DNA from 2 places in the Pseudoalteromonas sp. HL-AS1 genome. Region 2 is predicted to be linked to the other one. Evidence: predicted binding sites of a transcription regulator. Region 2 holds the regulator's gene; the other holds the start of a gene.
The links. The regulator sigma-54, encoded in region 2, starts transcription at its own class of promoters, with help from an activator protein. The targets are predictions, from matches to a motif close to GTTGGCACGNNNNTNGNNT.
Positions count from the first base shown of each region.

Region 1: a site for sigma-54 is predicted at 13,118-13,136, ahead of RB214_RS12215 (flagellar basal body rod protein FlgF). Genes of this name have one in related genera too.

Region 1 is NZ_CP133569.1:2,618,376-2,634,284, forward strand. Features, by position in the region: gene RB214_RS12160 (flagellar protein FlaG) at 1-84, opposite strand, end outside; gene RB214_RS12165 (flagellin) at 188-1,099, opposite strand; gene RB214_RS12170 (flagellin) at 1,495-2,406, opposite strand; gene RB214_RS12175 (flagellin) at 2,712-3,626, opposite strand; gene RB214_RS12180 (flagellin) at 4,059-4,970, opposite strand; gene flgL (flagellar hook-associated protein FlgL) at 5,248-6,462, opposite strand; gene flgK (flagellar hook-associated protein FlgK) at 6,465-8,531, opposite strand; gene flgJ (flagellar assembly peptidoglycan hydrolase FlgJ) at 8,533-9,549, opposite strand; gene RB214_RS12200 (flagellar basal body P-ring protein FlgI) at 9,722-10,816, opposite strand; gene flgH (flagellar basal body L-ring protein FlgH) at 10,828-11,511, opposite strand; gene flgG (flagellar basal-body rod protein FlgG) at 11,528-12,316, opposite strand; gene RB214_RS12215 (flagellar basal body rod protein FlgF) at 12,338-13,081, opposite strand; gene flgE (flagellar hook protein FlgE) at 13,225-14,607, opposite strand; gene RB214_RS12225 (flagellar hook assembly protein FlgD) at 14,666-15,346, opposite strand; gene flgC (flagellar basal body rod protein FlgC) at 15,360-15,791, opposite strand; gene flgB (flagellar basal body rod protein FlgB) at 15,797-15,909, opposite strand, start outside.
Region 2 is NZ_CP133569.1:655,855-671,763, reverse strand. Features, by position in the region: gene zapE (cell division protein ZapE) at 1-735, opposite strand, end outside; gene RB214_RS03160 (YhcB family protein) at 870-1,313, shown strand; gene RB214_RS03155 (Do family serine endopeptidase) at 1,443-2,795, shown strand; gene RB214_RS03150 (trypsin-like peptidase domain-containing protein) at 2,898-3,980, shown strand; gene murA (UDP-N-acetylglucosamine 1-carboxyvinyltransferase) at 4,071-5,330, opposite strand; gene RB214_RS03140 (BolA family protein) at 5,344-5,601, opposite strand; gene RB214_RS03135 (lipid asymmetry maintenance protein MlaB) at 5,607-5,900, opposite strand; gene RB214_RS03130 (phospholipid-binding protein MlaC) at 5,893-6,573, opposite strand; partial or broken gene mlaD (outer membrane lipid asymmetry maintenance protein MlaD) at 6,579-7,126, opposite strand; gene mlaE (lipid asymmetry maintenance ABC transporter permease subunit MlaE) at 7,140-7,919, opposite strand; gene RB214_RS03115 (ATP-binding cassette domain-containing protein) at 7,919-8,734, opposite strand; gene RB214_RS03110 (calcium/sodium antiporter) at 8,990-9,958, shown strand; gene RB214_RS03105 (KpsF/GutQ family sugar-phosphate isomerase) at 9,962-10,933, shown strand; gene kdsC (3-deoxy-manno-octulosonate-8-phosphatase KdsC) at 10,934-11,485, shown strand; gene lptC (LPS export ABC transporter periplasmic protein LptC) at 11,482-12,036, shown strand; gene lptA (lipopolysaccharide transport periplasmic protein LptA) at 12,026-12,571, shown strand; gene lptB (LPS export ABC transporter ATP-binding protein) at 12,568-13,293, shown strand; gene RB214_RS03080 (RNA polymerase factor sigma-54) at 13,363-14,862, shown strand; gene hpf (ribosome hibernation promoting factor) at 14,889-15,176, shown strand; gene ptsN (PTS IIA-like nitrogen regulatory protein PtsN) at 15,181-15,633, shown strand; gene rapZ (RNase adapter RapZ) at 15,652-15,909, shown strand, end outside.

The sequences.
Region 1 (15,909 bases), 1.7 Mb from region 2:
TGCCTCTTTACTGATTTTGGATTCTATACTGCTGTTAAATTGTTTGAAAAGACTACTTTCCGATGAGCCAATACTAGAAGACATAACACCCTCCTGCTTGAATTCTTGACTTGGATAAATTAGAGATAACGATACAAAACTGACGAATATCGTTACCCCTATTTGATAATAGCATGTCTAACTAAACTTACCCAAGTAACGACAATGCTGACTGCGGACGCTGGTTAGCCTGACTCAAGATTGATGAGCTAGCCTGCTGTAAAATTTGCGCTTTAGTCAACTTAGCTGTTTCAGTTGCAAAGTCTGCATCTTGAATACGAGAGCGTGCAGCCGAAACGTTTTCAATGATATTTGTTTGATTACGGATTGTTGATGAAAAACGATTTTGCACAGCACCTAGCTGTGCTCGTTTTGCATCTACAGCACCTATCATTGCATCTACTGCAGCTAAAACATCCTGCGCTTCACCAACTGAAGTAAATGAGATACCACTAGCTGAGGCAAAAGCATTTGTTGCACCAGATCCCGTCCCCGTTACTGCACTTGCCGCCGCAGCTAATCCACTCACAGTAAAGCTATTTACTGATACTGTTCCACCCGACGCTGCTGCTATTGAAGTCATTGTCATACTAATGACTTGATTAGCGTCTGCACCCACTTGGAATTCAGCAGAATAACTTCCGTCTAACAAGTTTGTGCCACCAAATGTTGTATCCGCTGCAATTCGGTTCATTTCTTCACCTAGTTGTCTAGCTTCAAGCTGCAGCGCTGCTCTATCTGAATCTGTATTAGATCCATTAGCTGCTTGTCCCGCTAGAGTACGAATACGCTGAAACATACTTGTCATTTCATCAAGTGCCCCCTCAGCTGTCTGTGCCAATGAAATCCCATCATTTGCGTTTCGATTACCTTGGGTAAGACCATTAATTTGGCCTGTCAAACGGTTAGAGATTTGCATACCAGCCGCATCATCTTTTGCACCATTTATACGAAGACCTGATGATAAACGCTGAAACGATTCGTCCAGTGCATTGCCGGATTTCATTAGTTGTCTTTGAGCATTTAAGCTCGAAACATTTGTATTCACATACATAGCCATAATAGCCTCCTGTCGTTTAATTTATAATAAATGACAAACTTTTAGCACCTAGTAAACGCCCGAATGAATACATGTGATGCCTAGTCAATTATTACATTTCTGATAGCAAATAGATTGCTTCAATATGTTTATCGGCTTGCTGATTACTTTCTTTAATAAAAAAATAAAAAATTAGCCATTAACTAAGAATTAAGATATATATCTTTTTAAATTCATATAGTTAAACTTTAATTTTTATTGATTTAAGTACAATGAGGTGTATTCTAAAATATATACGTTATCTAAGCTTGAACTTGGTGATTACTAGCAGGAGGTTTTAATGAAGTGTAGCTGTGGGAATTTACGTATGACGCTGGCAGCAGTACCTAGTACTAGCTGCCAGCGCTAAATAAAAGTTAACCTAAAAGCGACAATGCCGCTTGTGGACGCTGATTCGCCTGTGACAATATTGTACTGCTCGCCTGTTGTAAAATCTGTGCTTTGGTCAACGTTGCCGTTTCTGTTGCAAAATCAGCATCTTTAATACGTGAACGTGCCGCTGATACATTCTCAATGATGTTCGTTTGATTACGGATTGTTGATGAAAAACGATTTTGTACCGCACCTAGCTGGGCTCGTTTTGCATCAATTGCGCCTATCATCGCATCTACCGCGGCTAAAACATCCTGCGCTTCCCCTACAGATGTGAATGACATACCACTGGCATTTGCAAAAGCATTTGTCGCTCCCGAACCCGTACCTGTCACTGCACTTGCTGCTGCTGCTAAACCACTCACTGTAAAGCTATTTACTGAAACTGTTCCACCCGACGCTGCCGCTATCGAGGTCATTGTCATGCTGATAGTTTGATTCGCATCAGCACCTACTTGGAACTCTGCTGAGTAGCTCCCATCCAGTAAGTTTGTACCACCAAATGTTGTATCGCCTGCAATACGATTAACCTCTTCACCTAACTGTCGCATTTCTAATTGCAGGGCCGCTCTATCTGAACCTGTATTTGAACCATTCGCTGCCTGCCCTGCTAATGTACGAATACGTTGGAACATACTTGTCATTTCATCCAACGCACCTTCCGCTGTTTGCGCCAGTGAAATACCGTCATTTGCATTTCGGTTACCTTGCGTTAAGCCATTTATTTGACTCGTTAAACGGTCAGAGATTTGCAAGCCTGCCGCGTCATCTTTTGCACTATTAATACGTAGACCTGAAGATAAGCGTTGAAACGCTGTATCAAGCGTATTACCTGAGTTCATTAACTGTCTTTGAGCATTCAAACTTGATACATTTGTATTTACATAAAGTGCCATGATGGTTCTCCTGAGGTAAACGCTGTGTTTACACTTAACTTAATCTTTTAAGCCTTTGAATCGATTTATTCATCAGCTGCCTTATTTAAGTTATCGGGCACTTCTTATGTTTCTTTAGGCCCTTTTAATGTTTTTTATAAAAATCACTACGCAATGGATGCAACCACCTGTTTTAAATTGTTTTATTTTTTATGTTTATTTCTCATCTAAATCACAACCCCCCAACATTGGCTTATTATTTAGTGAGCACCAAAACAAAAAAACCCTCTTTTTTACAAAAGAGGGCTTTTCCTATAAATAAAATATTAACCTTGAAGGAGGGACAATGCCGCTTGCGGCCGCTGATTCGCCTGCCCTAAAATAGTACTGCTTGCCTGCTGTAAGATTTGTGCTTTGGTTAATGTCGCCGTTTCTGTTGCAAAGTCAGCGTCTTTAATTCTCGAACGTGCCGCTGATACATTTTCCATCACATTGGTTTGATTTCTTATTGTTGATGAAAAGCGATTTTGAACCGCACCTAACTCTGCGCGTTTAGCGTCAATCGCACCAATCATAGCATCAACTGCCGCCAATATATCCTGCGCCTCTGCGGCTGAAGTAAATGACAAACCACTTGCTGACGCAAATGCATTTACAGCACCGCCACCAGTTCCTGTTACCTGGCTTGCTGCCACCGCTAAGTCACTCAACGCAAAACTATTAACAGCAACGTCACCGCCTGTCGCTGCTTGAATCGCCGTCATGGTCATACTGATAGTTTGATTGGCATCCGCCCCCACCTGAAACTCCGCACTAAACGAACCATCAAGTAAGTTCCGGCCACCAAATGTCGTATCTGCTGCAATTCTATTAATCTCTGTACCTAGCTGCCTTAACTCTAACTGCAACGCAGAACGATCACTTGCTGTATTTGACCCATTTGCAGCTTGTCCCGCTAATGTGCGAATACGCTGAAACATGCTCGTCATTTCATCCATCGCGCCTTCTGCGGTTTGCGCTAATGAAATACCATCATTTGCATTCCGGTTACCTTGCATCAAACCATTTATTTGACTCGTTAGTCGATCTGAAATCTGCAAACCAGCCGCATCATCTTTAGCACTGTTAATTCTTAAACCTGATGATAAACGTTGAAAAGCCGTATCAAGTTCGCTTCCAGATTTCATGAGTTGTCTCTGTGCATTTAAGCTCGAAACATTTGTATTTACATATAAGGCCATTTGATACCCCAATTTTATTTATCGGTTTAAACTCGTTAAAACTAATAAAGCAATTGGCGTGCCAAACCTATTAGAAAGTTAATATCAACTCAATAAAGTGTATTCAAAACATACAACTTTAAATCATAAAAACTAAGCAGCTGATTTTAAATTAGAAAGAAGATCATGAAGAGAAGAAACTAAAAGGAAAGCAACCAACAGTTTTAATCGGAGCATGAATTAAAGCATTAAAGACGCTGACACTTTTTTGACTTTAACTGTTGGCACATTACTTGCTTTTGAATATTCACTGAATTTACATTTTAGAATTGCCCGAACTTTTCTAAGCTAATTTATAGTAATAGCCTCCTGTCAGAGAAACTTTACTTATAATTATGTGTTTCAGTATTGCGTTTATATGCGGGCTAACACCTTGTTAGCCCGCGTATTACGTTAACCTAGTAGTGACAATGCCGCTTGTGGACGCTGATTCGCCTGTGACAATATTGTACTGCTCGCCTGTTGTAAAATCTGTGCTTTGGTCAACGTTGCCGTTTCTGTTGCAAAATCAGCATCTTTAATACGTGAACGTGCCGCTGATACATTCTCAATGATGTTCGTTTGATTACGGATTGTTGATGAAAAACGATTTTGTACCGCACCTAGCTGGGCTCGTTTTGCATCAATTGCGCCTATCATCGCATCTACCGCGGCTAAAACATCCTGCGCTTCCCCTACAGATGTGAATGACATACCACTGGCATTTGCAAAAGCATTTGTCGCTCCCGAACCCGTACCTGTCACTGCACTTGCTGCTGCTGCTAAACCACTCACTGTAAAGCTATTTACTGAAACTGTTCCACCCGACGCTGCCGCTATCGAGGTCATTGTCATGCTGATAGTTTGATTCGCATCAGCACCTACTTGGAACTCTGCTGAGTAGCTCCCATCCAGTAAGTTTGTACCACCAAATGTTGTATCGCCTGCAATACGATTAACCTCTTCACCTAACTGTCGCATTTCTAATTGCAGGGCCGCTCTATCTGAACCTGTATTTGAACCATTCGCTGCCTGCCCTGCTAATGTACGAATACGTTGGAACATACTTGTCATTTCATCCAACGCACCTTCCGCTGTTTGCGCCAGTGAAATACCGTCATTTGCATTTCGGTTACCTTGCGTTAAGCCATTTATTTGACTCGTTAAACGGTCAGAGATTTGCAAGCCTGCCGCGTCATCTTTTGCACTATTAATACGTAGACCTGAAGATAAGCGTTGAAACGCTGTATCAAGCGTATTACCTGAGTTCATTAACTGTCTTTGAGCATTCAAACTTGATACATTTGTATTTACATAAAGTGCCATGATGGTTCTCCTGAGGTAAACGCTGTGTTTACACTTAACTTAATCTTTTAAGCCTTTGAATCGATTTATTCATCAGCTGCCTTATTTAAGTTATCGGGCACGTTTTAAAATACTTTAGATTTTTATTACTCAAAAAACAAAATAAAGAAATGCACTTTAGTATTAACCATAAAAAACATACACTTAAAAAATCATCAGGATTATTTAGATTAACTAGGAGGAGATATAAAGTTGCACATGAGGATAAGGCAAACTTTTGCCTTATCCTCCATTTAATTTATAGATAATCGAATAGGGAAAGGTTTGCTAACCGACCAAACGTTGCTTGAGATGCTTGCAGTGATGATTCTTGCTTAGTTAAATCGGAGATAGCCTCAGCCATGTCAACTTCAATAAGTTTTGCTTTCGCTTGTTTATTATTAATATCCGAAGTTAAATTAGATGAAGCTATTCTATCCGCAGTATTGAATCGAGCACCAAGACTCGCCTGCGTTTGCGAGATAAGGTTTTTTGAATTTGTAAGTCCTACGAGAGTATTAGACAGTACTTCTTTAAAATCCGCATTACTTAAAGAGTTATCAGATAGTGCAACTGATAACTTATTCAGAGAATTTAGTAAATTTTCTTTTTTAGGCTCTTCTAATTCAAAGCTAATACTTCCTGGAACTGTGTTGGGAACATCAATATCTAAGCCTGAAATGGACAAGTTACTACCACTGTACGTCCCACTCTGAATTGTAACGCCACCTTGTAACAAATCGTAATCTGTTGCAGAAGTAAAATTAACGGTGATTAAATTCGCATTCGCAGCCGCGTTCGGATCAGCGTTATAATTGTCCTGATGGAATCGATCAAATATAGGTTGCTCACCAACATACACATCTGCTCCTGCAGGAGTGACTGAACTTCTTTCTATATTTAAGCGTTTTTGTGCTTTTTCAAATACTTCATAACCATTATCACTCGACTTGATTTCAACCCCATCAGCGACCTTAATACGGTGCTGACCCTGATCGCCGTTATATTCGTATGTATTTGTATTCGAGTTAAATGAATAAGTCTGCGCATTATCCTGATAGCCTGAAAAAATATAACGGCCATTTTCTGACTTTGCATTCATCCAACTAAAAACCGCTTCTTTAATTGATTCAATCTCACCGGCCATGCTTTTTCGATCGATGTCTGACATTGCCCCATTACCTGCTTTAATGGTTAGAATGTTTGCCCTATCTACCGACTCTTTGATACTTTCGAGTACACCTTCCTGTGTTTCAAGGCGACTTTTCAACATTTCAGAATTTTTAACATGTTGCTCATTTATTTGAATTTTATCGTTAAACAACATTGCCTGAGATATTATCGCGGGAGCCTCTGATGAAGAGAGATACTTTTTCCCTGTATTAACACGCTCTTGTGCATCAGCAACGCGTTGCTGATTTTCAAGTATTTTATCAGTGCCATTTTGGTACATTAAATTATTAGATAAACGCATAATTACCTCGCCGCATTTAATAAGGTGTCAAAAATTTCTTGAGCTGCTGCTAAAACTTGTGCTGATGCTGAGTATGATTGTTGAAAACGCAGTAAATTTGCGGCCTCTTCATCAAGGTTTACTCCAGATAGTGATTCATACCATGCCTCAGATTGTTGTGCTAGAGCGTCAAATGCAGCCCCACTTGTGATTGCTTGGCCAGTTATAACACCTATATCACTCACTAATCCTGAATAAGCTTGGTTGAACGTTTTATGATTATCGGCTGTTGCTGTTGTTTCTACATTTAAACGTACTAACTCACCATTTTGTAAATCAGCTAATTTTAAACCATTACGGTTATCATCAAAGCCGCCTTCGTTAAACTCAAGTGTAAAGGTGTCGCCTGTTGCTGGTGTACCTTCTATATCAAAGTCAAAACCATAATCGCTGTATGGCGTTCCTGCTTGAGATAAAACATTATTACCTGGCGGTGGAATAATAATTGTTGTTGCCGTATTATTTTCATCAGAAATTTGATATTCGTTTGCAGTGCCTGTTTTAACTAGGGTAATAACGCCATTGGTCAAACCGGGAGCTGTGCTAAAACCACCCGATGTTACACTTGTAACTTCTCCTGCTGAAATAGTAGCGGTACCGGTATTATCTATACTGTTAGCTGTACGAATAGGGGATGCGAGTGCTAGGTCTTCTGCGCGACCTGTTGCAAGTGTGATACTTGAAGCGGAATCTGAATTAAGCTTTATTTGAAATTGATCACCCACGTTACCTGTTTTGCTTGTATCTATATTTAATTGGAGTCCGAAGGAGTCTTTTACTGTTGCAAGCACTTCTGGTGTTGTAGGTGTTGCCGCTTGATAAGGGACTGCATTTCGAATATCGTCTGCATTTATGATCCCATCGGCTGGGATATCTGCAACTGATGGATCACCTAGCGGCTCGCCTTTATTATCTACTGGTTGAATAGAAACCGATGTCGCACTGGTATAAGTAATAATAAAATCACTGGCAGGTAATTCACTGCCTTTACCTGGCTCTACCGTTGCAGTCATACCGGCAGTACCGGTGTTAGCTTGATACGCATAAGCGCCAACGGTAGGTATATTAAAAATATTCCCCCCTAGCTGGCCTGTTGCATCCATACCCAATTTGTTTTGCTCATTAAATGCGTCAGCTATCGCTAAGCCCATTTGACCAATTTGGTTTTGCGCAGGGACTAATATGTCATCTCTAAAAGAAAGTAAGCCGCCAATTTTGCCTTTGAGTTTACTTGCATCAACTTCAAGCGGCACTGCTTTGCCACCATTAACGTCAAGCTTAAATTCTTTAAAATTAGGATCGGGGTCGCCCGTCATCGAAAATAAGTTAAATGCGCCATTTTGCATAACAACTGCTTCGCCTGTGCCCATAAAAACGAGCTTTTCGCCATTTGGACCATCAAGCGTTTCTATGTCTATTAGCTCTGATAAGTCGCGTATCGCTTTATCACGTTCGTTATAGGTAGAGCTCGCATCTGCGGCGTTATTAGTGCCATTAACTGCTGCAATATTTTGATTTAGCGTGCTAATACTTTGAATGAGTGAGTTTGCTTCATCTGAAAATATTTCGAGCTGCTCGTTTACTATACTTTTTTGATCAAGCACGATGCCCGAAAGCCTATCCATTTGATCAATTAAGCTTTGCGCGTCGGTCATTACTAATGAGCGAGCAACGGTAGATGACGGCTGATTAAGCGCTTCTTGCACGTTATTAAATAAAGAGTTAATGCCAGTCGAAAGGTTGTTCGACTCTTCAGAAAAAATAGTATCAACTCGATTAGCCTCAGTAATAAACTGATCGAAAAACGATTTATTAGAGGTGTCACGATTTAGCTGTGACTGAGCAAACTCGTTTAGTAATCGGTATGTTTCGCCTCGCCCCACTTGGTTGTCAACCATAGTGGTAAATTCAGTACGCTCACGTACGTAACCTACGGTATTTACATTGGCGATATTTTTACTTGTCGTTTGCAGTAGCTCCGAGCTTGCTCTAACCCCAGAACTGGCAATGTTTAATAAATTAAACGACATGTTACTCTACTCCTTGGCGGATCACGTTTGCCGCAATGTCTTTTAGCTGGCTGCTATTGAGCACATTTTTTATTTTACTGGCGTAATTTGGATCGGTTGCATAACCTGCTTTTTGCAATGAATCTAAAAAGTCATTTGGTTTTGCTGTATTTTGTAATGCTTCTTGGTAGCGTGGGTTTTGCGTTAAAAAATCAACGAAGTCGTTCACACTATCTTTAATTGAAGCGTAGGCTCTAAAGCTGGCTTGTTTTTTAACGGGTGTGCCTTGCTCAAACTCAAGCGTTACTTTGCTTGCTTTGTCGCCTTCCCAGCTTTTATCTGACTTAATATTAAATAAGTTATTTGAGCTGCCACCGTCACTTTTATTAATAATGTGCTTACCCCAACCGGTTTCAAGTGCTGCTTGTGCAACCATTACCGCTGGGTTTAAACCAATTTTTTGCGCTGCAGTTTTAGCGTGTTCCCACACTGAACTTACAAACTCTTCTGCATTTTTAAATGTTGGGCTATCGGCTTTAGACTCTGCAGTATTAACTTTAGGCTCAGCAATATCGGCTTTAGTGCTCTTAACGATAAGATCGGGTTGATTATTTTTTTGCTCATGAGGAAGCGCTGATCCGACTTGCGTATCGCTAAAAATATCGTTGGTTGTTCTAAGTACAGAGCCTGGCATAAAGTTTTTAGACTCAGGCGATAACTGCTGAACAATTAAATCGGCAAGGCCTAAAGAGCCATTTGATGAAAGCTCTGTTGAAAGCTGCTGGTCGTGCATTTCTTCAAAAAACTTTACGCCACTTGAATTAAATGGACTGTCTTTGTCTTCAAATGCTTCGTTGGCTTTGCGCATTCCTTTGAGCAGCATTTGCGTAAAAATAGCTTCAAATTGTGCGGCCGCTTTTTTGAGCGCAGCTTTAGAGGCATCAGTTGATGCATCGCCACTGGTTAAGGCTTCTTTACGAAGTGAATCTAAGTTGCCTAAATCAAAAAAGTTTTGCTTATCGAGGTGGTTAGTTTCCATCGGCTTTTTGACACAAAATGAATAATGCAGTTAAAAATGCAAAAATTGAGCCACTACCGATAAAAAGAGGAAGATAAAAATAATAAACTTAAGTTGCTGTAAATAAAAAGCCCTATATCTTGTTTCAAAAATATAGGGCTTAAGTAATACGTTATTTATTGGCTTGGGTTATTTATATAACAACTAACTGTCCGTTAATTGCGCCAGCTTCTTTTAGTGCTTCTAAAATAGCCATTAAGTCACCAGGCGCTGCGCCTACTTCGTTAATTGCGCGAACTAAATCGTCAAGGCTTACACCTGGATTAAATACAAAGGCGCGCGAGTCATCTTGATTTACATCAATAATACTTTGCTGTGTAACAACAGTATCACCGTTTGCTAGCGGGTTTGGTTGTGACACATTTTGTTGTTCTGCAATTGTTACTGTTAAGCCACCGTGAGTTATAGCGGCAGGCTGAAGCTTAACGTTTTTACCAATGACAATTGTACCTGTGCGCGAGTTAACTATAATTTTAGCGGCCATATCAGCTGGCTTAAATTCTAAGTTTTCGAGTGTTGATAAGTACGATACACGCTGGGATGCATCGCGTGGTGCTATAACACGAATAGAAACAGAATCAATTGCTTGTGCGCTATTTGGGCCGACTAAATCATTAATTGTTTTTTCTAGGCGTTTTGCCGTTGTAAAGTCTGGGCGGTTTAGGTTGAAGGTAATGTAATCGCCTTGCATAAATGGACTTTCTACTGTGCGTTCAACTGTTGCGCCATTTGGTATACGACCAACGGTAGGGGTGTTAATTACAACCTTACTGCCATCAAGACCTTGTGCGCCTAAGCCACCTACAATTAAGCTACCTTGTGCAATTGCGTATACGTTGCCATCTACACCCTTTAAAAAAGTTTGTAGTAAAGTACCGCCACGCAAGCTGCCTGCACTACCAATAGACGAAACCGTAATATCGATTGTTTGCCCGGGCTTTCTAAATGCGGGTAATTCTGCATGAACAGCAACAGCGGCAACATTTTTAATTTTAGGACTTTGAGTTGAAGGTAGCGTAATACCAAAGCTGTTCAACATGCCTCTAAAACTTTGTTGTGTATATGAGTTTTGCTCGCCAGTGCCCGGTAAACCAACCACTAAGCCATAACCAACTAATTGGTTAGAGCGCACGCCCTCAACCATAGACACATCTTTTATGCGCTCAGCACTGGCAGTAAACTGCCAACCTAATAATACAACTAAACATAAAGCTTTAAGGCTATTCATGTTGTTACCCTCTAAAATGGAAACAGCGAACTGCTAAAGAAACGTGTAAGCCAACCAGGACTTTGCGCCTCTTGCGTTTGCCCTTTACCTGAGTATTGAATACGTGCATTAGCAATGCGGTTTGATTCAACCGTATTATCGGCGCTTACGTCTTGAGGGCGTACTAGCCCTTCTAAACGAATAAACTCTTCGCCGGTATTAAGCGTTAGCCATTTTTCGCCGCGTATAACTAAATTACCGTTAGGTAAAACACGCATAACATTTACCGAAATATCGCCTACTAAGCTGTTTGACTGGTTTGATTTTGAATCGCCCGTAAACGACGAATCACTACCAATACCAAACTGAATACTATCGCCACCTATATTTACAGGTAGACCACCTAATCCAATCACTGGGTCTAAACTTGCGTCGGTTTCTTTGTCTGTTTCTGTTTTAGCAGCTTTTGTTGCTTGAGTAGACTCTTGTAACTTAACCGTAATTATATCGCCAGTACGTAGCGCTTTTTTATCAGAATATAAGTCGTTTGATGTATGAGTATTAAACAATGAACCCGTTGCTACCATCGGCTCTAAAATAGGCTCGGGGTACATAGGTGCATAGTAAGGGTCGTCCTGTACTACTTCGCTATTTTGCGTAGACATACAGCCACTTAAAAATAATGTGCCCGCTGCAAATAAAATAATATTACGCATAATTCCCCCTACTCTATTAAAGCTGTTGATTGATATAACTCATCATTTCGTCAACGGCCGAAATTACTTTTGAGTTCATTTCGTAAATACGCTGAGTTTCTATTAGATTTACCAGCTCTTCAGTCACATTTACGTTAGATGTTTCGAGTGAGCCTTGAATAATACTACCTAACCCTTCAACACCCGGGTTACCTTGTACCGGTGCACCACTTACAGCAGTTTCGGTATAAAGGTTTTGACCAATTGGCTCAAGACCCGATGGATTAATAAAGTCACTAATTGTTAGCTGACCAATTACTACGTTATCCGCTTGGCCTGCAACACGTACAGATACTTCGCCATCTTGCGACACCGTAATTGATTGCGCGTCGTCTGGTACATTCATTTCTGGCTGAATCACATAACCTGCGCCCGATGTTACAATTCGTCCATCGCCATCGGTAGTAAACTGGCCGTTGCGCGAGTAAGCAATATTGCCATCTGGTTGCAGTACTTCAAAAAAACCTTCGCCAGAAATCATCCAATCTAGTGAGTTTTCGGTGGTCAACATGTTGCCTTGCGTAAACTCTTTTTGATTAGCTACAACTTTAGCACCCGCACCTAACATTAAGCCTGATGGCATTTCGGTATCTTGCGATGAACGACCACCTGGTTGATTAATATTTTGATAAAGTAAATCTTCAAATATAGCGCGGCTTTTTTTGTAACCTACAGTACTCGCATTCGCTAAGTTATTTGAAATAACCGATATATCGGTTTGTTGAGCGTCTAGCCCCGTTTTACTGATCCACAATGCTGGATTCATAATCGTGTCCTCACTTTAAAGTTAAACTATGCGTAATAACTGATCTTGACGCTCGTCAATTTCTTCAGCTGTTTTCATTAATTTCACTTGTAATTCAAATTGGCGCTGGTGGCTTATCATGTCGACCATTTCGTGAACCGGATTCACATTCGACATTTCAAGCGAACCACTTAAAACTTTTACATTGGCAGAGGTATCTACTGTTACATTTGCTTTTGGTCTAAATAAACCGTCGTTACCTTTTTCGAGCTGTGAGCTATTTGCTTCTACCACTCTAAGCGTGTCGATTTCTTCTAAAAAATTAGCGGGAGCGCCTTGCGGGCGAACTTGAATAGCGCCATCTTGGCTAAACCCTATTTTTTCGACTGGGACGGGTAAAATAACAGGGCCGCCTTCGCCAATTACTTGACGACCACCGCTCGTTACTAACATGCCTTGCGCAGTAATATTGAGCGTACCTACTTTGGTATAAGCTTCGTTACCAGAGGCATCTTGCACGGCAAGCCACGCGTTATCGCTCATTGCAATATCTAAATCGCGCCCGGTTTGAACAATGCCACCCGATACCATGTTAGAACCCGGACGCTCTTGCATTGCAAATACTCGTGTAGGCAAACCTTCGCCAAACGCTTGCATAGAACGCGCCTGTGCAAAGTCAGCTTTAAAGCCTGTTGTATTTGCATTCGCCAAATTATTGGCTTTAAGCGCAAGTCCCTGTAGGCTTTGCTTAGCGCCAGAGGCCGCAATGTAGACCATTTTGTCCATAGTATCGACTCACATAAAAAATCTCTGAAATTATAAATGCAAAATAGATGCCAAATTAAATTTGACGCAACATTGAGGGTATTAAGAAGAGCTCATAAAAAAGGCTGCAAAAATGCAGCCTAATATATTCAATTGAGTGTAGCTTATCGAATCTGCAAAATACTCTGCTGAATTGTTGAGTTAACTTCAAGCGCACGTGAGTTTGCTTGGTAATTACGCTGTGCAGTAATTAAGTCTACTAGTTCAGTAGTTAAATTGGTGTTTGATTGCTCAAGTGCAGATGAATTTATTGATCCTAAAGTACCCGATCCTGGCTCACCTGCAATAGGCTCACCCGATGTTAAGCTTTTTTTCCACGCAGTATCGCCGACTTGCTGTAAACCTTGCGAGTTTGAAAAGCGAACCATAGCTACCTGGCCTAAAAATGATGTATCACCATTACTGTATGACGCTACAATTTTACCATCTGTACCAATGTCAATTCCGGCTAAACGACCAACAGTAGCACCATCTTGCTCAAGCGCTTTTACTTCAAAATTACTAGCGTATTGGGTAGGCACCTTATTTGCGGTACCAGTTTCATCACGCCAATTAACTTCGATATCTGCAGGAAAGCTTGCACCATTCGTTAATAAATCAGAAAGGCCTGCTGTACCGGAGGCTGCATCACCTCCAATTATCGAAATAGGATTAAAAGTATTCGCTACATTATCTACAGCTGGATCACCTGTTGTTGACGGTACGCCGCTTGAGTCAAATCCTAGGGTTGTTAAAGGTGCATAAGGCGTAGTCCCATCTTGAAGCACGCCATCCTCTCCAAAACTGTCACCATCAAGGGTAGTATAAACATCCCATTTATTTGCGTCAGTCGCAGTTGCGGCGTCATCACGTTTCACAAAAAACAACTGTAAAACATGTGGCTCACCTAATGAGTCATAAACTGTAGTTGATGTTGATGAATTATAAGTAGCACTTTCATCTGGATTAAATGGAAGCGTTGGTGACTCAACTCGCGAATCTAAATTGAATGAGCTATATACACTTGTTGTTGCACGCGGAGAGCCTGATGAATCAGGAATTTGCAAAGCTGATGAAGTGCTTAGGCTTACTGATGTTGTATTACCTGTTGCTTCGTCAACAGGGAAACCTTGTAAAAAATTACCTTTAGCATCAACTATGAAATTATCTTGGTTTAATTTAAATGCACCTGCTCGTGTGTATGTTAAGTCTTGCGAAGATAAATCGTCTGTCATCGCAAAATAACCTTCACCAGTGATTGCTAAATCAAGTGAGTTATTTGTAAATTGTAGTGAGCCTTGATGAAACTGTTGTGCAACCATTGTCGCTTGTACACCATCACCATTTTTAGTCTTACCAGAGCTAAATACTGATGAAGCGTAAACATCGGCAAACTCAGCGCGCGACTCTTTAAAACCTGTTGTATTTACGTTTGCAATATTATTTGCCGTTACGTCTAAATCTTTTTGTGCGGCAGCTAGGCCGGTTAATGCAATATTGAAGCTCATAATTTACCTCTAACCTGTTAATCTGTGGCCTGCTGGCAGGCAAGAAATATTAAATTTGTTACGCGATCTCTGCAATGTCGGTTAACCTAACCGCACCTTCTTTAGTGTTAACAATGATGCCGCTTGAACCGTTGATATTTACACTTTCAATATTTTTGAAAGTTGCAATAGGTAAGCTAGAAAACTGACCATTGGTACTACCTTGTGCCGATAACGTGTATTCCCCTTCAGGTAAACGCTCACCGCTTTCATTATTACCATCCCAAGCGAAGCGAACAGCGCCCGCAGGCTGAGAACCCATATCAATTGTTCTCACTAGCTGTCCTGAAGCATCAGTTACACTAAGTGTTAAACTTTCAACTGCACTTTCAGCAACGATAGACCCTTTAGCATCACCTGATTCATTTAAATCTAAAGTATTAGATTCTAATAAAGCCTGCTTGCCAACAAGCGTTGAAGCTTGCAGGGCTGAGTTTGATGTCATCGAAGTAGCTAACGTATCAAAATTTGAATTCAAATCGCTAATACCCTGCGCCATCGTAAAGCTAGTCATTTGAGCAATCATTTGATCATTATCCGCAGGATTACTGGGATCTTGATACGATAATTGCTGAGTTAACAAAGAAAAAAAGTCTTCTTGCGTTAACGCATCGCTTTCACCATCGCTGGTCGCTACTTGCGATTCTTGCCAACGCAAAGAGTCTAAATAGGATGAAGATGTACTAATATCGTTACTCATAACCTACCCTCGGTTACCGCTGCCCTAGCAACAGTGTTTTACTTAGCATTTGCTTTGCTGCATCAGCAACTTGCACGTTTGTCTGGTAAGAACGAGAGGCAGAAATCATATTTGCCATCTCCTCTACAACATTAACGTTGGGTTTATAGATATAGCCATTTTCATCCGCACTTGGATGATTTGGGTTATATTCAATTTGTAATGGTGCATCGCTTTCAACAATACCCAAAACTTTAACACCAACTGCGGAGCCCTGTTGATTACTTGCTGATGCTGAAGCCTTTGTTAGCTCAGCCGCAAATACAGGTTGGCGCGCTCGGTACGTTTTGTCTTGAGATGAACTAATGGTATTAGCATTAGAAATATTACTAGCTGTAGTATTTAAGCGAACGTTTTGTGCGCTCATACCCGAACCTGCAATATCGAAAACATTATATAAACTCATAATTTTTATCCTTGACTACCGAGAGCTTTATTCAGACCTTTGAATCTGCCGCTTAAAAATTGCAAGCTGGCCTGATACTCCATAGCATTCTGTGTATACAAGTTTCGTTCCACTTGTA
Region 2 (15,909 bases):
TTCTATCTCTATCGTCTCATCTAATTGCCCTGGCTCTGGCGATAACTTATCGAAGTACTCAAATAGGTTCTTATCCGCATCTTCATCTAACGGACTATGAAAAATTTCAGCTTGCTCTAAAGTACGTAATCGGTAATCAATACCTGAATCTACATTAACTATCTCGGTATTTTTTTTAACAAGCTCAATTGCTGGCATAAAACGCGCTCGCTGTAAGCCATTTCTGTAAAGTTCATCAGGCACTATATTAGAGGTTGCTACAAGTACTATGCCCCGTGCAAATAGCGCTTCCATTAAGCCACCTAATAGCATGGCATCAGTAATGTCTTGTACAAAAAACTCATCAAAGCAAATAATGTCTGTTTCTGCTTTAAAAGTGTCAGCAATTTTTTCTAATGGATTAGCCGTATTATTTAGCTTTTTAAGCTCGTTATGCACTCGGTGCATAAATCGATGAAAGTGCACACGCATTTTACGTGTGCCCGGTAATGATTCGTAAAAAGTGTCAACTAAATAAGTTTTACCACGCCCTACCCCCCCCCAAAAGTACAAACCTTTTACAGGCGCAGGTTCTTCTTTACTAAATAGCTTAGCAAAAAAGCCTTTTTGTTTTGGCTTTGTCTGAGTTAGGTCATCGTATAGACGTTGTAAATGGCGCACAGCATTTTCTTGTGCTGCGTCGTGTACAAAGTCATCTCGCTTTAAGTCTTGTTGGTATGTTTGCCAAGGAGTCATATCTATTTACAGTTAAAACACAGTTTAATTTGCAAAGCATATTAACACGCATCATAACTCGGGGTATATTACACTTAGTATGATTTATAATTGAATCGGCATTCGTTAGTTATTTTCCCAAAGGGGTAGTTTTTATGGGCACAGTTATGTGGGTAGGTTTGATTGTTATTGTTGCTGTTGTAGCATTTTTTATTGGTGCATTTGTAACTAAAAAACAGTTCAAACAAGATGAACTAAAAGAGCAAGCGGAACAAGCACAAAGTGCGCTTGAGCAGTATCGCCAAGATGTCGCTGATCATTTAGCGAATACTGGTAAGCTCGTAAATAAAATGAAAGAAAACTATGATCAACTGCTTAGTCACGTTGAAGAAACAAACCAGCTTCTTCTAGAAGATAGAAATAAAGCACCAGCTGAACCTTATTTCTCTAAAGAAACAACCGAACAATTACAAGCATCTTTAAAAGAGCGTCGTTCAGACCGCTCTTCTGCAGAAGCGCAACCAGCTGATTATGTATCAGGTGAATCCGGTTTATTTGCTGGTCAAAATAAAGTTTCAGAACATTCTAAAGCATCTTGATGAACTTTTTTTTGACCCCATAGTCTTTAGATATAACAGCTTTGTTGTTTTATCTTAATAAACCGAAAAGGGCTGCTGTAAAGTAGCCCTTTTTGTTTTGCTTTATCTTAAGTGGAGTTACCCCTGACTATGAAAATGAAATTATCACTTATCAGCGCAGCTATTCTATCTACAAGCTTATTAATGAGCCCTGTAGCATCTTATGCAAAAATGCCAATTGCAGTAAATGGTCAACAACTACCAACTCTTGCCCCCATGCTAGAGAAAATATCTCCAGGTGTTGTAAGTATCCAAGTTTCAGGCTCAAAAGAAGTACGCCGCCGTGCAGATCCGCTTGAATACTTTTTTGGACAGCAACAGCCTCGCAGTCAAAAGCGTCAATTTAGTGGGTTAGGCTCTGGGGTAATTATTGATGCTGATGAGGGTTATGTAGTCACTAATAATCACGTAATCCAAGATGCCGAAAAAATGGTAGTAACCCTCGAAGATGGCCGTGAATTTGAAGCAACTAAAATTGGTACTGATACAGAATCAGACATCGCTCTTTTACAAATAGACGCTGATGACTTAACTGAAATAAAACTCGCAAATTCAGATAGTTTACGAGTGGGCGACTTTGCCGTCGCTATTGGTAACCCATTTGGACTTAGCCACACAGTTACATCTGGTATTGTTAGCGCTCTTGGCCGTAGTGGTTTAAATATTGAGGGCTACGAAGATTTCATTCAAACCGATGCTGCTATCAACCAAGGCAACTCTGGTGGCGCACTAGTTAACTTAAACGGTGAATTGATTGGTATTAACACTGCTATTTTAGGTGCTTCTGGCGGTAACGTGGGTATTGGTTTTGCCATTCCATCAAACATGATGAAAAACTTAGTTGATCAAATTGTTGAACACGGTGAAGTACGCCGAGGTTCGCTGGGTATTTCTGGCCGACCACTTGATGCAGGCCTTGCTAAAGCGCAGCAACTTGACGTTAAACAAGGTGCTTATGTAATGCAAGTAATGGACGACACTGCTGCAAGTAAAGCAGGTATAAAAGCAGGTGACGTAATTGTTAGCATTAATGGCGGTGATATTAGTGGTTTCCATGAACTACGCAGCAAAATTGCTACGCTAGGTGAAGGCCGCGAAATAAAACTTGGTATTTACCGCGATGGTAAAATTAAAACGGTAAAAGTAACTCTTGATGGTGCATCAGGTGTTACAGCGACTGGCGAAGAGCTGCATCCTGCGTTCCAAGGCGCGACACTTGAAAACGTGCAAAAAAATAGTAATAAAGGTGTTGAGGTTACGTCTGTAGACCCTCGCTCACCTTCTGCCCGTGTTGGCCTTGAAGAAGGTGATATTATTATGCAAGTGAATCGCCAACGAGTAGAGACTATTCGTGATATGAATAAGATTATCGAAAACACTAAAGGTAATATCGTACTTGGCGTACAACGTGGTCGTGAGTCTATATTTATTTTAATTCAGTAATAAATAGCACTATTAATGTAATAAAAATAACAGTGGCACTTGCCGCTGTTATTTTTTTTATGTCATCATAAAGAGATTGCTCACTTACATAATAAGAAAACTGTGCTGAAATTAATAAAATTTATTCTCCCCCCTTTATTTGCAGGTCTAAGTATTGCTTTTTTAGTGGTTTTTTTCAGCCCTAATATGCGAGCCGCCTTACTTCCTAATGTTCCCCTTCCAAGCGCGATGAGTGCGAGTCACTTGAGTTTTTCTGATGCAGTTAAACGAGCAGCTCCTTCTGTAGTTACTATTTTTTCAGAAAGCATTTCCAAAGAACCTCGTTATAAAAGAAAAAACACGGTACAAGAGCTAGGCTCTGGCGTCATTATGTCGCAAGACGGTTATATTCTTACTAACTACCATGTTGTGAATAATGCAGACCAAATTATGGTTATCTTAACCGATGGCCGACGCTTTTTTGATGTGCAACTAATTGGTTTTGATACCATTACTGATTTAGCCTTACTTAAAATCAATGCAGATCACCTCCCGGTGATTCCCGTAAACGATAGCTATGTATCAAATGTAGGCGATGTTGTACTTGCTATAGGCAACCCGCTTAACTTAGGGCAAACAATCACTCAAGGCATTATTAGTGCAACGGGTAAGCAAAAAATTACAGATAGCCCTTACAATAACTTATTGCAAATGGATGCAGCTATTAACGTGGGCAACTCCGGCGGCGCATTAGTTAACTCCAATGGTGATTTAGTCGGCATTACTTCTGCACAATTTAAAACGCGTGAGAACTTGAATATTCAAGGAATATTTTTTGCGGTTCCTTACTCACTTGCTAAAAAAGTGATGGGTAAACTCATTCGTCACGGTCGCGTTGTACGCGGCTATTTAGGCTTTGAAGGCACAGCAGTAGATAGTACAGGTAAAGAAGTAAACGACAGCCTAACGCCGGTTACCGGCATGCGCATTACTAATTTAGACCCTTTGGGGCCAGCATGGCAAGCGGGTATTGAAGAGCAAGATATCGTCATTAAAATTGCAGGGCTTTCGGTAGCAAACCCACAAAAAGTGCTTGAAAAAATAGGTAATACGGAGCCCGGTAAAGAAATAGAATTTGAGCTATACAGAGATGGGAAAATAGAAAAAATCATGGTGGTGGTAGCTGAACTTGAAACAAAGCTTTAATAAATAGTAATACCAATCGTCAATAAAAAAGTCGGATAGCAATTTGCGTATCCGACCTTTTTAAAATAGCTTAGCTAGTTAAATATCTACTTAACTACTTCGACGTTTAATATTTGCCCCCAACGCACTTAGCTTATCTTCAATGCGCTGATAGCCTCTATCAACGTGATAAATACGGTCAACAACCGTTTCACCCTGTGCCACTATACCCGTTAAGATTAAGCTAGCTGAAGCGCGTAGGTCGGTTGCCATCACTTGCGCGCCCGTTAAGCTTTCAGTCTCACCACAAATTGCGGTATGCCCTTCTAAACGAATATTAGCGCCCATACGCTGCAACTCAGGTACATGCATAAAACGGTTTTCAAAAATCGTTTCTGTAATAGTCGCACTACCATTTGCTACTACATTTAATGCTGTAAACTGAGCTTGCATATCCGTAGGAAAACCTGGGTGTGGAGCTGTTTTAATATTCACGGCTTTCAGTTCTCGGCCGCGCATATCAAGATAAATACTGTCGTTATGCACTTCTAGATGTGCATTTGTTGCGCGTAACTTTTCAATCACAGGCTCAAGAGAATGAAAGTCAGTGTTTTTACAAAGTACTTCACCGCCTGCCATTGCTGCAGCGACTAAAAACGTCCCAGTTTCAATTCGGTCAGGTAAAATACTGTGTTCACAGCCAGCTAAACGCTCAACGCCTTCAACTTCAATGCGGCTAGTACCTGCACCTGTGATTTTAGCGCCCATAGCAATTAGGCAGTTAGCTAAATCAATTATTTCAGGCTCGCGTGCCGCATTATCAAGTATGGTTTTACCATCAGCGAGGGCCGCTGCCATTAATAGGTTTTCGGTAGCGCCTACACTTACCATTTCCATAAAAATTTCAGCGCCTTTTAAGCGACCATTTACCTTGGCATTAATATAACCATTTTCAACGTTTATTTGTGCGCCCATGCGCTCCAAACCTTGAATATGAATATCAACTGGGCGAGCGCCAATGGCGCACCCACCAGGTAAAGACACTTGAGCTTCACCAAAACGTGCAACTAGAGGGCCTAATGCAAGCACAGAGGCACGCATTTGCTTTACTAAGTCGTAAGGCGCTAATGTTTTATTAACCGTTGCACCGTCAATTACTAGGGAATCGCCCTGCCAATTAACATCTGCACCTAAAGTTTTTAATAAGGCTTCAGTGGTCACTATGTCGCGAAGACGCGGTACATTAGTAAATATACTTTTGCCATCAGCTAATAGTGAAGCAAATAAAATAGGCAGTGCGGCATTTTTAGCGCCGGAAATAGTCACTTCACCAGCAAGTGAAGTGCCACCTTGAATTACAAATTGATCCATTAGGAGGCCCTAGTTATTGCGGTAAAATGAATTTTTGTTCACGCTTCCACTCTACAGGAGTAAATGCACGAATAGATACTGCGTGAATTGTCCCATCTGAAATTGTATTCATTAATGGACCATAAACTAGCTGCTGCTTTTTAACTCGGCTTAAACCGTCAAAGCATTCGCCTACTGCAACAACTTCATAATGACTACCATTGGCTTTTACATGTACTTCAGCTAATTGAAGTTCTTCGCGTAATAATGTTTCGACTTGGCTAGTTTCCATAACTCTCACTCAAATAGGGTTGTAACCTGACCCAATTGCATTAAATTTTGCAATTGCTCAGGTAGGTTTTGCAATTCAAGGCGAATGCCTTGCTGCTTTAATTCTGCAAAAGAGTGAATTAACCAAGCTAAGCCTGCTGTGTCAACCCTTGATACTCCACTTAGGTCGAAATAGATGATTTTATGCTTAGTTAATAACTTATTGTTCAGAAGCTGTTCATCGCCAATTGAATTTCGAGTAAGCTCACCGCTTACTCCAAAATGTTGTCCATCAACTTGGCTTATTGCCAATTTAGTCATTCGAGTTACTGCCTCTAAACTGAACTGGTAGCTGACTCTTTTGCTCTAAAAGGTTACTTACATTATCAATACCTTGCTGGCGCAAAATACCTTGCAGCTCACTTTGTTTTGCGTCTAGTAAACTAATACCTTCGGCAATCATATCGTACGCGCGCCATTCACCGTCACGGTCTTCGCGTACTTTAAAATCGATTCTGATATCAGGTTTACCGTCTTCAATAATTTTAGTCTTAATAACAACAACGTCTTTGCCTTTAAACGCTTGCTCTGCACCAAACTCAACTTTCTGGTTTGTGTATTGAGTAAATACACCTGCATAAGTAGCAACTAAGTACTCTCTAAATACACCAATAAAGCGTTGAATTTCTTTAATTGCTTTGGCCTTTTCAGCCTCGTCGGTAATTGCACGAACTTTAGATACTTCACTGCCAAGTACACGAAGTGCTGCATATTTATAGTCGATGTAAGGCATTAATTCTTCTTCGACTATTACGCGAAGGTACTCTTGATCTTTAACAATTAATGGCTGATCTTTTTTAATGCGCGCAAATGTATTATCGGCAACTTGGCGTACCATTTTATTAGGATCGACTAATTTCACATCTGCTGCACTTACGCTTTGAGTTAGCGTCATTGTGCCAATTGCTACAATAGCTAAAAACTTTTTCAACATAATAATTACTCACTACCTTGGTTGAATAAAAACTGCCCGATTAATTCTTCAAGTACAATGGCAGACTTAGTGTCAGTAATTGAATCGCCATCACCTAGTGCTTTGCTTTCCACACCAAATAAATCGTCAATTGCTTCATCTTGCTTGTTCTCAGTCACTGTTTCGCCTAAACAACGTTGTTTAGCCGAATCTGGAGAAATTACAGGGTGAATACCTAAGTACTGCTCACCTAAAATACCCGACGTTAAAATAGAGATTGAGCTTGTGTCTGAAAAACGACATAAATACTGTGCATCAATGGTCATGTTTACCACTGGTAAAAACTCTTGTGGGTGTACATAAATTGATTCAACACGACCAATTACAACACCACCTACTTTTACCGGCGCACGCGCTTTTAACGAGCCGATGTTTTCAAACTTGGCATTAAGCGTATATGTTTCGCCAGAGCCACTAATACCTGAATTGGCAACTTTAAGTGCAAGCATCGCAAAAGCTAAAATGCCAAGTGCTACAAAAAACCAACTAAAATTTCTAATTTCCGTGAATTCATTATCTATACCCTATTAGCTGGTAAACATTACCGCTGTCAAAATAAAGTCAAAACCTAAAACTGCTAATGACGAATGAACAACCGTTTCGGTGGTTGCTTTGCTGATCCCTTCTGAGGTCGGCACACAGTCATATCCTTTATAAAGCGCAATCCAGGTCACCACTATGGCAAATACAAAGCTTTTAATAATACCGTTTAGTATGTCTTGCTGAAACGACACTTGCGATTGCATGATTGACCAAAAACTACCTGTATCAACCCCCAGCCAATCTACCCCCACTAAATGAGCGCCTATAATTGCTACAGCTGAAAATATCAATGCAAGCAATGGCATGCTTATAAAACCCGCCCAAAAGCGCGGTGCAATAATACGTTTTAGCGGATCGATTGCCATCATCTCAAGTGATGAAAGTTGCTCTGTTGCTTTCATTAAGCCAATTTCAGCTGTCAAAGCGCTACCTGCGCGTCCTGCAAATAATAATGCAGTAACAACCGGGCCTAGTTCTCGCAATAAGCTCAGTGCCACTAACGGCCCTAAACTATCCTCAGCGCCATAACCAACCAATACGGTGTAACCTTGTAAAGCCAACACCATACCGATAAACAAACCCGACACCATAATAATGAGTAACGATTGCGAACCAACCATATAAAGCTGGCGAACAAGTAACGGTGTGCCTTTTTTAAAATTAGGAACATGCGCTAATGCACTAAACAGCATATAAGCAGAACGACCAAGGGCCGCAAAGCGTCCTAGCGTTTTATGTCCTAGCTTTTGAAATAAATCCAACATTATGCTTTTTCTCCAAGTAGTTCGTCTGCATAAGCCTGAGCCGGAAAATGAAATGGTACTGGACCATCCGACAAGCCTTTTAAAAACTGTTGAACTAAAGGAGATTCATGATTACGCATTTCATCTGGAGTACCACAACCAATTACCCCTTGATCGGCGATAATTATAACGTGTTCGGCAATACTCATTACCTCTGTTACATCGTGCGTCACGATTAAAGACGATAAACCTAATACTTCGTTGAGCGACTTAATTAGCTTAACCAATACGCCCATCGAAATAGGATCTTGTCCTGCAAATGGTTCATCGTACATGATTAGCTCTGGATCAAGTGCTATAGCGCGTGCAAGCGCAGCACGCCTTGCCATACCGCCGGATAACTCAGAGGGCATTAAATCTTTAGCGCCACGTAGTCCAACAGCTTGCAATTTCATTAACACAACTAATCGAATCAGGTCTTCACTTAGCTTTGTGTGCTCTCTTATAGGAAACGCGATATTGTCAAATACCGACATATCAGTAAACAACGCACCACTTTGAAAAAGCATACTCATTTTAGTACGTGCTTCGTATAACTCTTTACGAGACATTTTAGGAATGCTGCCACCTTCAAATAAAATATCACCTGAATCTGGTTTAAGCTGACCACCAATTAAACGCAACATAGTGGTTTTACCAATTCCGCTTGGCCCCATAATCGCAGTAATTTTACCTTTAGGAACGCTAAAACTCATATTTTTATATATGGTTCTATTGCCTCTCGAAAAGCTAACATCCTTGACTTCTACTATTGATTGCGACAAGTCGCTCTCCATAAAAATGTTCACTAGTGCCCCTATTTTAAAGCTTTTTTGTCAAAGATGGAAAAAACAATTCGTAAGATTTTGTAATACACCCATGAAAAGGATTATAAGACTCGCTCAAAACAGCTTAACCCCGGCTTAAATTTTTAAATTAGCTGTTTAAAAGCAGCATTGTTACGCAGTTGACCTTACTCTTTTATTTATACTTTCATCTTGGCTTTTGTTACTATTCGCGCCATCCGTATTTTGTATAACTGGCTTAACACAATGGTTACCTCGTTTGTTATTTTAATTCTTGGTTTTGCAGCTCTTGTTTGGAGTGCAGACAGGTTTGTTTATGGCGCTGCGGCTCTTGCTAAAAACTTTGGTGTACCTACACTTATTGTTGGTTTGACCGTTGTAGCAATGGGTTCTTCAGCACCCGAAATGATGGTTTCGGCATCTGCCGCACTAGCTAACAAAACAGACACAGCTGTTGGTAATGCTGTTGGCTCTAATATTACAAACATTTTACTTGTGTTAGGTATCACGGCTCTATTTCGCCCTCTTTCAGTTTCATCTAGTACGTTAAAACGCGAAATGCCATTGGTGATGCTCGTATCTTTAGCTACTTGGTATGTGTTCTCAGATAACTACTTTTCATTCAGTGAGGGTGTGGCACTTTTAGTTGGCTTTATCGTATTCATCGGTGGGTTAATCATTGTATCTATGCGTGCAAAAAACCAAGATGACCCATTTGTCTCAGAAGCCTGCGACGATGTACCAAACGATGTACCTACTAAAAAAGCGGTATTTTGGTTAATTGTCGGCATGATACTCCTGCCGGTTAGTTCTCATTTTTTAATCGGCTCAGCTGTTGATATTGCTAAATACTTCGGCTTAAGCGACTTAGTCATTGGTTTAACAATTATTGCCATTGGTACTAGCTTGCCTGAACTTGCCGCCTCGGTTGCAGGCGTACTTAAAAATGAAGATGATTTAGCACTAGGTAATATTGTTGGCTCAAACATATTTAATATTTTAGCTGTATTACCTCTAGCAGGTATTATTAATCCTTCAGCAATTGATCCATCGTTAGTAAGCCGAGATATATTAATTATGATTGGTGCAACACTTGCTCTTATTATTATGTCATTGAACTTTAGAGGCACCCAGCGTATCAATAGAGTAGAAGGCGGCTTATTACTAATAGCGTTTTTGGGTTACCAAGGGTATATTTTTAGTCAAGTAGGGTAAAAGATGGCAACGCTAAACTTTATTGAACAAGGCCTTCGCGTTTTAGATGTTGAGCGCCAAGCACTTAGTGATATTGCACAATATGTAGATGAAAATTTTCATAATGCGTGCCAATTAATGTACGACTGTGAAGGCCGTATTATTGTTATTGGCATGGGAAAATCAGGCCATATTGGCAATAAAATAGCGGCAACTCTTGCAAGCACTGGCAGCCCTGCGTTTTTTGTTCACCCTGGTGAAGCAAGTCATGGTGATTTAGGTATGATCACTAAAAATGACGTGGTTATGCTTATTTCTAATTCAGGGGAAACCAGCGAAGTTTTAAATATCATTCCGGTTTTAAAACGACTTGGTGCCAAAATGATAGCGATGACTGGCAATACGCAATCAACCATGGCAACCCTTGCTAATGTACATGTGTGTATTAAAGTAGAAAAAGAAGCTTGTTCATTGGGTCTAGCCCCTACATCAAGTACCACTGCAACGCTTGCGATGGGCGATGCCATGGCAGTTGCATTATTAGAAGCTCGCGGCTTTACAGCTGATGACTTCGCGCTATCTCACCCAGGTGGTAGTTTAGGCAAGCGCTTATTACTTACTTTAAAAGATGTTATGCACAGCGGCGCAAATACACCTATTATTGATGTTTCACAAACAGTTAAAGATGCTCTAATAGAAATGTCAGCTAAAGGATTAGGTATGACAGCCATTGTTGATGAAAATCAGCAACTCGTAGGGTTATTTACCGATGGTGACTTACGTCGCATTTTAGAACAAAGAATTGATATTCATACAACACAAATAGATGTTGTTATGACTAAGTCATGCACTACAGCTACGCAAGATATTTTAGCCGCTGAAGCGCTCAATATTATGGAACGTAAACGTATAAATGGCCTAATCGTCGTCAATGAGAAAAACCAACCTATTGGCGCATTAAATATGCAAGACCTATTGAAAGCAGGAGTGTTATAAATGCAATTTGAAGAACTCTATCAACCGCTGAGCGATGATGCAAAAGCACGCGCTAAAAAAGTAAAACTACTTATATGCGATATTGATGGTGTATTTTCTGATGGCCGTATTTACCTTGGCAATCAAGGTGAAGAGCTAAAAGCATTTAATACAAAAGATGGTTTTGGCATTAAAGCACTTATAAACAGTGGCTTTGAAGTAGCTGTTATTACTGGTCGTCATTCACAGATAGTACAACAACGTATGAGCAGCTTAACCGTACAGCATATTTATCAAGGCCAAGAAAATAAGCTCATTGCCTATCAAGAATTAAAAGATAAACTCAACCTTAGCGATGAACAAATTGCTTATATTGGTGATGACGGTCCTGACATGCCTGTTATGGAGTTAGTAGGCTTTGCCGTTGCAGTAAATGATGCCCACCCACTTATTAAGCGTTTGTCACACTATGTAACGCAAATGCCTGGTGGTTTTGGTGCTGTGAGAGAACTCACCGATTTGCTCATGCTTGAAAATGGTAAAGCATTGACTACACAAGGCACTAGTTCATGAATGCAGCGCGCATAATATTAAGCGTTTTATTCATTAGCTGTATGGTTTGGCTTTGGTACCCTTATTTTACACAAACAAATATTGTGCCTCAGGCTGAGCCTGAAGTTATTGCTAAGCCTGATTACATAGCTATTGAGCTCAAACAGACAGCCTATGATGAGCAAGGTAAAATTAGCCACAAAGTCACTGCGGCTAAAATGGAGCTATACCAGCAATTAGGTTTCACGTTTTTCGAAAAACCCATTTTCACTTTATATAACGAACAACAAACGTGGCAAATAAATGCAGACGAAGCAACATTATACGAAGATAAACAATTAATTTTAGAAGGTAATGTGGTTGCCAAAAATTTAACCGATAACGCCATGATAGACAAAATCAATGCTGATAATATTCAGGTTGATATAAAGCTATTAACAATGCGTTCGGAGCAACCCGTCATCATCACTGGACCCAATTTAAAAATCACCGGTAAAGGCCTAGAAGCCGACTTAAAAACCGAAGTGATAAAACTAATTAACCATACGCGAACCATATACTATGACCAATAAAATATTAAAATCACTTATAATTCCTACACTTATACTAGCGTTTAATAGTAGTGCTGCAGAGCAAAACACGCAACCTGCTGCCAATCAAATTTCAATAAGTGCCGACAAGCAAGAAGGTCAATTGAAAGCTAATGTGGGTATTTTTGAGAAAAACGTTGAGATTATTCACGGTAATCGCCGCATTACAGCCGATCGCCTCGAAGTACACAAACGTGATGAACTTGGTGATAATAAACAATTATTAATTGCCACAGGTAGCCCTGCGCACTTTGAAGAAAAGCAATCAGACGGCACAACTATGAGCGCCAGTGCTGACGAAGTACGTTATGATGTATCTAAGCGTTTTTTAACGCTTGTTGGTAATGCACAAGTATCGCAAGCCGGACAAAAAATAAATGCTAAAAGCATTACCTACGACATAGAGCAGCAGCTCATCAGTGCCGAAAAAGATGAAAACTCAACTGACCGCGTTCACACAATTTTAGTACCGATCGAAACTAAAAAAAGTAAAAAAGGCGATAAAGGTCAACCATGAGCACATTAAAAGCAGAACTATTAGCAAAAAGCTATAAAGGTCGTGAAGTTGTAAAAAACGTCGGCCTTGAAGTACAAGCTGGCAGTATAGTTGGCTTACTTGGCCCTAACGGTGCTGGTAAAACAACGACTTTTTATATGATTGTAGGGCTTGTTCCTAGCGACAAAGGTAAAATATCTATTGATGATAACGATATTACTCTTTTACCTATGCATAGTCGTGCTAGATTAGGCATAGGCTACTTACCACAAGAGTCATCGATTTTTAGAAAGCTGACTGTTTATCAAAACTTAATGGCCATTTTAGAAACGCGCAAAGAACTAAATAAACAAGCCAGAGAAGACACGCTCAATAACTTATTAGATGAATTTAGCATACAACACATTCGTGATAGCCAAGGTATGGCATTATCGGGTGGAGAACGTCGTCGTGTAGAAATAGCACGAGCGCTGGCAGCAGATCCTAAATTTATATTACTGGATGAACCGTTTGCTGGTGTTGACCCTATTTCGGTATTAGATATAAAGAAAATAATAGAACATCTTAAAAATCGTGGGATTGGAGTATTAATTACCGACCATAACGTAAGAGAGACCCTTGATGTTTGTGAAAAAGCCTACATTGTTTCTCATGGGGAACTGATTGCATCAGGTACTCCAGAACACGTATTAAATGATAAAACAGTACGCGATGTTTACTTAGGCGAGCAATTTAGGCTGTAACATTTACGCCATGTCTTTAAGCATCTGCTAGTATTAATTATAACAACATAAAAGGATTGTTAGAGATACATGAGGCAATCACTACAGCTGCGCATGGGCCAGCAACTTACAATGACTCCACAGTTGCAACAAGCTATTCGTTTGTTGCAACTCAGTACATTGGATCTCCAGCAAGAAATACAAGAAGCTCTCGACAGTAATCCACTTTTAGAGGTTGAAGAGGCAGACTATTCTGAAGACGCTGCTGGTAAAAACGAGCAAAAAGCTGATACCGATGACATAACTGTTAGCGCATCTGCTGATGATGCTCCGAGCGAATATGAACAAGATACTGGTGAAGCACTTGCAAAAGACACGCTAAGTGACGACATGGCTATGGATGTTAGTTGGGATGAGTACATGAGTGCCGCCCCAGCAGCCTCATCAGGTCCAATGCCTGAAGACGAATCTATATACCAAGGCGCCTCTACTGAAACGCTCCATGAGTATTTAATGTGGCAATTACAACTAACGCCATTTAGCCCTACCGATGAAGCCATCGCTATTGCGATTGTAGAGGCCGTCGATGATTCAGGTATTTTAACTCTCAGTTGCGAAGAAATTTTAGAAAGCTTTAATCAAGAAAACGAAGATGATAACGAAGTCGAACTTGATGAAATTGAAGCGGTATTAAAACGCATTCAACTGTTTGATCCTGTTGGTATTGCTGCACGTAGTTTACAAGAGTGTTTGTGTATTCAGCTTAATCAATTTGATAAAGAAACACCTTACATTAATGAAACGAAAATGATTTTAACCGAGCATATTGATCTATTAGCAGCTCGCGACTATCGTACATTAATGAAAAAAACTAAGCTTAAAGAAGAAGAGCTTAAAGAAGTGATGACACTAATACATACTCTCAACCCAAAACCTGCAGATACTATTGTAAGGGAAGAATCTGAGTATGTTATTCCTGATGTGTCAGTTAAAAAAATTAAAGGTCGCTGGGTTGTCGAATTAAACCCAGATAGCATGCCTAAAATTCGTGTTAATAGCCAATACGCGGCAATGTCTCGCACTGTAAAATCAAGTGGCGACAGCCAGTTTATTCGCTCACATTTACAAGAAGCTAAATGGTTTATTAAAAGCTTAGAAAGTAGAAACGACACGCTATTAAAAGTTACTAATTGTATTGTTAAGCAACAACAAGGATTTTTTGAACATGGCCCTGAAGCCATGAAACCAATGGTTTTAAATGATGTCGCTGAAATGGTAGAAATGCACGAATCGACAATTTCGCGTGTGACTACTCAAAAGTACATGCATACACCCCGTGGTATATTTGAGCTTAAATATTTTTTCTCAAGCCATGTAAGTACTGAAAACGGTGGTGAATGTTCATCTACAGCAATACGTGCGCTTATCCGAAAATTAATCGCAGCAGAAAACTCAGCAAAACCATTGAGTGATAGCAAAATAGCGGATATATTGGCTGAGCAAGGAATTAAAGTAGCAAGACGTACAATCGCAAAATACCGTGAATCTCTTGCTATTCCACCGTCAAATCAGCGTAAAAGTCTGATTTAAGACGCTAAACTAAGAGGGTAATGCTTATGCAACTAAACTTAACTGGTCGTCACGTAGAATTAACCGATTCACTAAGAGACTATATTAATACTAAATTTGCGAAGCTTGAAAGACACTCTGATCATATTAATAATGTTCATGTCATTCTCGATGTAGAAAAATTAAATCAAAAAGCAGAAGCCACAATACACGTAAGCGGTGCTGAGCTATTTGCCTCTACAGAACATCAAGATATGTATGCCGCTATTGACTCGTTGATCGACAAGCTCGATCGCCAAGTAATCAAACACAAAGAGAAGCTTGCTCGACACTAATATGATGAAATTAAGTTCACTTATATGCCAGGACTGCAGCAAAGCTGCGGTCCTTTTTAATAGCAAAAAAAGAATTTTAGAGTTCATTAGCGAACTTGCTCACGACAAACTTCCGTATTTACCGCAACAAGATATTCTTAATGCTTTAATGAGCAGAGAGAAATTAGGTAGTACAGGTATAGGGCGTGGCATTGCTATTCCTCATGGAAGAATGAGCGGTGCAGAAGAGCCTTTGGCTTTAGTGCTCGTTAGCGAAACTCCAATAAACTTTGATGCAATCGATAATCGCCCTGTTGATATTTTTGTCGCACTCATCGTACCAGATGGCGATAACCAGCAGCACTTAAAGACTCTAGCAACCATTGCTGATAAACTAAACAACAAAGATTTTTGTAAACAGTTACGCAGTGCAAAATCTGATACTGAGCTTTACCAAGTTATTGTCGATCAATCATAGTTTTATAAAGGGTGTTAAATGGAGTTAATTATCATAAGTGGCCGTTCTGGTTCTGGAAAGTCGGTTGCTTTGCGCGTTGTAGAAGATTTAGGTTATTATTGCGTAGATAATATTCCAGTAAACCTACTACCTTCATTAGTTCGCAGTGTGTCTGATAGCTACGATAAAATTGCTGTTAGCATAGATGTGCGCAACATCCCTAAAGAACAAGATGAATTTAACGATATTCTTGAATACTTGCCTGGCTTTGCAAACCCTACGTTGTTTTATTTAGAT